Regions from separate parts of the Streptomyces sp. NBC_00887 genome, predicted to be linked through region 2. Evidence: riboswitches for the same ligand, from Rfam matches in the RefSeq annotation. Region 2 holds a riboswitch; each other region holds the start of a gene.
The links. A riboswitch is a leader RNA that binds a small molecule or an ion and turns the genes downstream of it on or off. The one in region 2 is predicted to bind cobalamin.

Region 1 (2,255 bases), 1.8 Mb from region 2:
ATCGACGCGGAACCGGACGAAGCTCTGCCGACCGACGTGTGGGAGGTCATCTCGCTCCCCTCGGAGAGGCGGCGGATCGGCCCGGTCGCGGGCGGCGCGGCCCCCCACTGGGATCGGCTGGTCTTCAGCGCCAAGGAGAGTGTTTTCAAGACGTGGTACCCGCTCACAGGCATCGAGCTCGACTTCGACGAGGCGGAGATCGAATTCCGCCGGAGCGAAGGGGCTTGGCACCGGGGCACCTTCACGGCGCAGCTGTTGCGGACGGCGCCCGGGATACCGGGCACGTTCGAGGGAAGGTGGCTGGTCCAGGACGGGTTCGCGGTTACCGCGATCGCCCTGCCCCACGCTCCCCGCGTTCCTCCGGAGGGCGACCGCACCGCAGGTTCCACCGGCCGGACCGCCCGCTGAGCTCGGTGAGCGCGAGCGGGGGAACGTCCAGCCGCCAGAAGGCCTGTACCGGCAGAGCCAGCGCCTGGACCACCGCCGCGCGGACGACCGCGGGTTCGACCACGGCCATGACCCGCACGTCGCGGTCCCCGGCCAGGGTCTCCAGCCAACTGCCCACCCGGGCAGCCAGGTCCAGGAGCGACTCGCCCCCGTGCGGGGCGGCCGATGGGTCGGCCAGCCAGGCGGACACGGCGTCGGGTTCAGCGGCGCCGACGTCCGACAGTCGTTGACCGCTCCAGCGCCCCATGTGCCAGTCGCGGAGCGCGGGTTCGGCACTGGGGGCAAGTCCGAGCGCCTGAGCGGTCTGCAGGCAGCGCTCCGAAGGGCCGCGCGCATACCGGTCGGCTCCCGGTACGTCACCGGCGGCGTCCTCGGCCCTGCGCAGACCTGCCTCGTCCAACGGTGCGTCACCCTCGAAGCGTGCCTCTCTCGACGCCGCGTTCATGGCCGGTGAGATCAACATCACCCGTACCGTCATGCTCCGCCTCCCCTTCTTCAACAACTGCCCGATGCGTAGGCGCCCCATGGGAACACGGCTCGCGCCGCGGGCCGCGACCGGGACGGTTGCACCGTGGCGGCGCCCGAGCAACAGGCGGTATGGTCGCGGCAACCAAGACGAGGTGTGAACGGAAGTCCGGTGAGAATCCGGCACGGTCGCGCCACTGTGTACCCGCTCGTTCTGCGGGAAAGTCAGACCCGGCACCTTCGTCTCAGGCACCACGACAGGGACGCGTGTTCCCACAGGAGGTTCTGCCATGGCACATTCTGCTGCCCCAGCTGCGATCGCACCCGCGATCACCCCCATCTCCCTGAAGGCCATTGCCCCCTGGGCCGTCTTCTTCGGCATCCTGATGCTGGTCCTGCTGTACTTCGTCGGAGCCGAGCAGGGCGCCACCGCGGTCTTCGCGGGTGAGTCCGTGCACGAGTGGGTCCACGACGGACGCCACCTCCTCGGATTCCCCTGCCACTGAGATTCCGGGAATCAGGGGAACGTTCCATGAACTCCGTATCGGTCAGAGCTCTGCTCGTCCGCGGGATGCTGGCCGGCCTCGTGGCCGGTGCGCTCGCCCTTGCCGTGGCCTACTTCCTCGGTGAGTCCCGCGTGGACGCCGCCATCGCGCTGGAGGAGTCACACGCCCACGACCACGGCGGCGGCGAGGAACTCGTCAGCCGCACGATGCAGGCCACCGGCGGTCTCGCCACCGGTGTCCTCGTATTCGGCGTGGCCATCGGCGGCATCGCCGCACTCGTCTTCTGTTACGCCCTGGGCCGCATCGGCAGCTTCGGCCCCAGGGCCACGGCCGCGCTCGTCGCGGGTGCGGCCCTGCTGACGGTGTACGTCGTGCCGTTCCTGAAGTACCCGGCGAACCCGCCGGCTGTCGGGAACCCCGACACCATCGGACAGCGCACCGGCCTGTTCTTCCTGATGGTCGCTCTCAGCGTGCTGCTGGCCGTAGCCGCCGTGATCTTCGGCAAACGTCTCGCACCCCGCCTGGGCAACTGGAACGCGACGACTGCCGCAGGCGCCGGCTACGTCCTGCTGATCGGGCTCGCCTACGCCTTCCTGCCCTCGTTCAACGAGGTCGGAACGGACTTCCCGGCCAGCCTGCTGTGGGAGTTCCGGTTGTCCACGCTCGCCGTCCAGGCGACGCTCTGGACCGCCTTCGGTCTCGTCTTCGGTTACCTGACCGAGCGGCTTCTCGTACCGGCCGCGCGTACCGCGTCGTCGGCGGGTGACCGTACGGCACCTCGCCCGGCCGATGCCGTGGGCTGACCCTCGAGCCCGCAGGGGGCCTACGACAAGTGAA
Region 2 (2,255 bases):
TGACCCCGCCTTTCGGGAGCAGGTTCCGGAGCGGGCCGCCGCGTCCCCGAGGGGCGCGGCGGCCCACTGCGTTCCGGGCCGCCGCCAAGGAGTCCGGCTCGCCGTGGAAGGAGTCCGGGCCGCCCCTCCGCTCCGCCACGTGTCCGGCCCGCCGTCAAGGGGTTCGACCCTCGCCTCCGCCTGCGGCAGACTCCCGCCCATGGACATCGTGATCAGGCCCGTCGGCCTCCAGGAGCACGAGGCGCTGGCCGGCATCACCGCCGAGGCGTACCTCGCCGACGACCTGCTGGACTTCGGCGCCGACGACCCCTATCTGACGGAACTGCGCGCGGTCGGCCGCCGGGCCGCCGAGGCGGAGGTACTTGTCGCGGTGGACGATGAGGGCACACTGCTCGGCGGTGTGACCTACGCGGCGCCCGGCAGCCCGTGGGCGGACATCGCCGGGGTGGACGAGGCCGAATTCCGGATGCTGGCCGTCTCCCGCGAAGCCCGTGGACGCGGGGCGGGAGAGGCGCTCGTACGGGCCTGTATCGACCGGGCACGGGCCACGGAGGGCGTCTCCGGTCTCGTCCTGTCGACGCAGCAGGCCATGCTCGGCGCTCATCGGATCTACCGGCGCCTGGGTTTCGTACGGACTCCGGCACGGGACTGGAAGCCCGTCGAGCACATCTCGCTCCTGACATTCCGCCTGGAGCTCTGACCGAGCGCGACACAACATGTGGGGGCTGCCGTGCCCGGCGGCCCCCACATGTATGCTCATGCTCGCTGTCTCCGCAGGGGAATCCGGTGCGAATCCGGAACTGTCCCGCAACGGTGTGATCGGTGTGCTTCTACGCACCCGGAAGTCCGAAGACCTGCTGACAGCGCGTCCGGCTCGACCGAACCGGACGCCCGACGTCCGGGCCTCGCGGAGGGCCGGTGGACGCCGTGCGCAGTGCTGCCCCCTTCCCGGGTACCGCCCTGCCCGGCTGCCCCCGCTCCCGCCGGCCCCGAGCCGAGCGAGGGGTAGTCCCAGTGACCATCGCGCCAGCCGATCCGGTTTCAGCGGTCGATTCAGCCGAGTCCGCGCACGCCACGCCCGACGGGCCCGGTACCGCACTGCTGCGGACCCTGACCGACCTCACCGTCGATCTGCCCGACACCGACCCCGGACGGGTCGCCGCCGCCGCGCTGCGCGGCCGCAACGCCCGGTCGGACGAGGCCGAACTGCGCTCGCTGGCCACCGAGGCCGCCGCGGGCCTGATCTCCGAGGACCCCGCCTACTCCCGGCTCGCCGCACGGCTCCTCACCCGAACCATCGCGGACGAGGCCGCCGGCCAGGGCGCTGTCTCCTTCTCCGCCTCGGTCGCCGTCGGCCACCGCGAGGGCCTGATCGCGGACCGTACGGCAGAGTTCGTCACGCTGCACGCGGACGCCCTCGACGCGCTGACCGGGCAGGCTCTCGCCGACGGCGCCGACGACCGTTTCGGCTACTTCGGGCTGCGGACGCTGTTCAGCCGCTACCTGCTGCGCCATCCGCTCACCCGCCAGGTCATCGAGACACCGCAGCACTTCATGCTCCGGGTGGCCGCCGGCCTCGCCGAGGACTCCTCCGAGCGCGCCCTGGACGAAGTCGCCTCGCTGTACGGGCTGATGAGCCGGCTCGACTACCTGCCCTCCTCGCCCACCCTGTTCAACTCAGGTACCCGGCACCCGCAGATGTCCTCCTGCTATCTGCTGGACTCCCCGCTGGACGAGCTCGACTCGATCTACGACCGCTACCACCAGGTGGCGCGGCTGTCCAAGCACGCCGGCGGCATCGGCCTCTCGTACTCCCGGATCCGCGCCCGGGGTTCGCTGATCCGTGGCACCAACGGGCACTCCAACGGCATCGTGCCCTTCCTGAAGACGCTCGACGCCTCGGTCGCCGCGGTCAACCAGGGGGGCCGCCGCAAGGGCGCCGCCGCCGTCTACCTGGAGACCTGGCACGCGGACATCGAGGAGTTCCTGGAGCTGCGCGACAACACGGGCGAGGACCAGCGCCGCACGCACAACCTGAATCTGGCGCACTGGATCCCCGACGAGTTCATGCGCCGTGTCGACGCGGACACCGAGTGGTCGCTGTTCTCCCCGGCCGACACCCCCGAACTGGTCGACCTGTGGGGCGACGAGTTCGACGCCGCCTACCGTGCGGCGGAGGCCAAGGGCCTGGCCCGCAGGACGATGCCCGCCCGTGAGCTGTACGGCCGGATGATGCGGACGCTCGCCCAGACCGG
Region 3 (2,255 bases), 3.0 Mb from region 2:
CACCGACACCGGGCTGTCCGCCGGGGTCTCCTACCGCTACACCGTGGCGGCGGCCGACTCGTCGGGCACCGCCGGAGCCGTCACGTCCGCGGTGACCGCGACCACCTCGGGAGGCTCGGCCCCCGCACGGTGCTTCACCGCGACGAACTACGCGCATGTGACGGCGGGGCGGGCGTACACCTCGGGCGGTTACGTGTACGCGAACGGCTCCGCGCAGAACATGGGGCTGTACAACGTGTTCGTCACCCACACGCTCAGGGAGTCACCGGCCGGCCACTTCGTGATCGCGGACTCCGGTTGTCAGGCCGGGTCCTCGTAGTCGCCGCGGATCGCTTCGGGCAGCTCGCAGCCGTCCTCGACGGCTGTGAGCGACACGATCTGCTCCGTGCCGAAGCCCTCCATCGCGTAGTGCCGGGCGAACACCTTCCACCCCCGCTTGGCGAGGGTGCGGAAGGTGACGTCCTGCTCCTCGTGGCTGGAGACGATCTCCCAGTCCTGGCCGCGCAACGCCTTGACCGTGGCCTCGAAGGCGCGGGCCGCGTCCGCCGCGGGCGCGTCCCCCGTCCAGGGCGCCACGCAGTCCTGCCAGGCCCCCTCGGGCATGCCGGCCGTGGAGGTGTCGCCGGGCGGGAGCCCCGCCGCGTCGGCGAGGGCCGCTATCTCGTCGCCCACCGTCTGCTTGGTGAACGGTGCGGTGGGCGAGGGTGACGCCTTCGGCGCACCCTCGCTCCCGCCGACGAGACCGCAGCCTGCGGCCATGGTCATGAACGCGCTCACCGCGGCCGTCACGGCCACCGTTCTTCTCGTACGCACAGGTGCTTCCCGCCCCGGTCGTTCCTCCCCACGGGCGGGTGCCCGTGCGATCCCCGCCGGGAGTTTCGCATGCGCTCTGACCTGCTGGGAAGGCCTTTCCTCCGGCGTCCTGCGGCAGGTCCGCCGCGGGCGGAGCCGTCCGCACTCAGAGGCTCCGAAGCGCCCCGGTAGAGTGAGCGGGTCGTCATCATGCCCGTACGGGGGGAAGCCGGTGCGAATCCGGCGCTGACCCGCAGCCGTCATCCGCCTCAGGGGCGGAGAGCCGGAATGCCCCGTCCGTGAGCGTGACCGGCTCGCGCCACCGGAACCCCGGTGGCCGGCACCGTCGAGGTATACGGGGCCGGAGCCCGGTGCATCCGTGTGCCTGTGCCCGGTCCTCGCAGGAGAGGCCCAGCCCGCCATGACCGTACGCCGCCGCGCGGCAGCACTCGCGATCACCGCCGTGCTCTGTTCCGCAGCCGCCCCCGCAGCGGTCGCCGCACCGAGTCCTTCCCCGTCGGCGGACCTGCCGGCCGGGCTGTACGGGACGAAGGACCCCACGTACGACGGTGTGTGGCGACAGTCGCTGGCCTTCCTCGCCCAGAAGATCGAACTGGTCACGCCCGCCACGGAGTCGGTGGACTGGCTGGTGGGCCAGCAGTGCGCCGACGGCGCCTTCGCCTCCTACCGCGATGCTTCCAAGCCCTGCGACGCGAAGACGGTGGCGGACACCAACGCGACCGCGGCCGCGGTCCAGGCCGTGGTCGAGCTGGCCGTGCACCGCGAGGTCGTGGACAAGGGCGTCGGCTTCCTCAAGTCCGTACAGAACGAGGACGGCGGCTGGGGGTACAACCCGGGCAGCCCGAGCGACGCCAACTCCACCGCCGTCGTGATCGGAGCGCTGGCCCGCGCGGGTGTGCCGCTGGCCGACATCACGACCGAATCGGGGAAGACGCCGTACACGGCGCTGCAGACGTTCGCCCTGCCGTGCGGCGGCGAGGGCGGCGGCGCGTTCGCGTACCAGCCGGACAAGGACGGCAAGCTCACCGCCAACGCGGACGCCACGGCGGCAGCGGTGCTCGGCTCGATGGGCAAGGGCCTGGCCGCCGGCAACTCCAACGCGGTGAAGGCCCCCGTCTGCCACGAGGGCACCGGCCTCACGGCCGAACAGTCCGCGCAGAACGGCGCCTACTACCTCTCGGGCGCGCTCGCGGAGTCGGGCCATCTGGACCTCCCCCCGATGCCGGGTGCCGAGGACTCCGCGCCGCAGCCGGACTTCGGCAACACCGCCGACGCGGTCGTCGCCCTGGCCGCGTCCGGTCACAAGGACAAGGCGGCCGGAGCGGTCACCTATCTGCAGAAGAACTCTCAGGCATGGGCCAAGGAGGGCGGCCCCGCCGCCACCGCCCAGCTGGTGCTCGCCGCACACGCGACGGGGGCGGACGCCCGTGACTTCGGCGGCG

Region 1: it holds a riboswitch for cobalamin, as region 2 does, so the genes downstream of both, OG844_RS13210 (CbtB-domain containing protein) here and OG844_RS21065 (ribonucleoside-diphosphate reductase subunit alpha) in region 2, are expected to answer to the same signal.
Region 3: it holds a riboswitch for cobalamin, as region 2 does, so the genes downstream of both, OG844_RS34820 (prenyltransferase/squalene oxidase repeat-containing protein) here and OG844_RS21065 (ribonucleoside-diphosphate reductase subunit alpha) in region 2, are expected to answer to the same signal.

The regions. Positions count from the first base shown of each region.
Region 1 covers NZ_CP108788.1:2,893,809-2,896,063, reverse strand. The annotation lists gene OG844_RS13220 (4'-phosphopantetheinyl transferase) at 1-408, shown strand, start outside; gene OG844_RS13215 (histidine phosphatase family protein) at 323-925, opposite strand; adenosylcobalamin (AdoCbl) riboswitch at 1,061-1,158, shown strand; gene OG844_RS13210 (CbtB-domain containing protein) at 1,203-1,418, shown strand; gene OG844_RS13205 (CbtA family protein) at 1,445-2,221, shown strand.
Region 2 covers NZ_CP108788.1:4,654,595-4,656,849, forward strand. The annotation lists gene mctP (monocarboxylate uptake permease MctP) at 1-3, shown strand, start outside; gene OG844_RS21060 (GNAT family N-acetyltransferase) at 200-700, shown strand; cobalamin riboswitch at 746-877, shown strand; gene OG844_RS21065 (ribonucleoside-diphosphate reductase subunit alpha) at 1,015-2,255, shown strand, end outside.
Region 3 covers NZ_CP108788.1:7,634,576-7,636,830, reverse strand. The annotation lists gene OG844_RS34830 (PHB depolymerase family esterase) at 1-319, shown strand, start outside; gene OG844_RS34825 (hypothetical protein) at 301-813, opposite strand; cobalamin riboswitch at 975-1,108, shown strand; gene OG844_RS34820 (prenyltransferase/squalene oxidase repeat-containing protein) at 1,214-2,255, shown strand, end outside.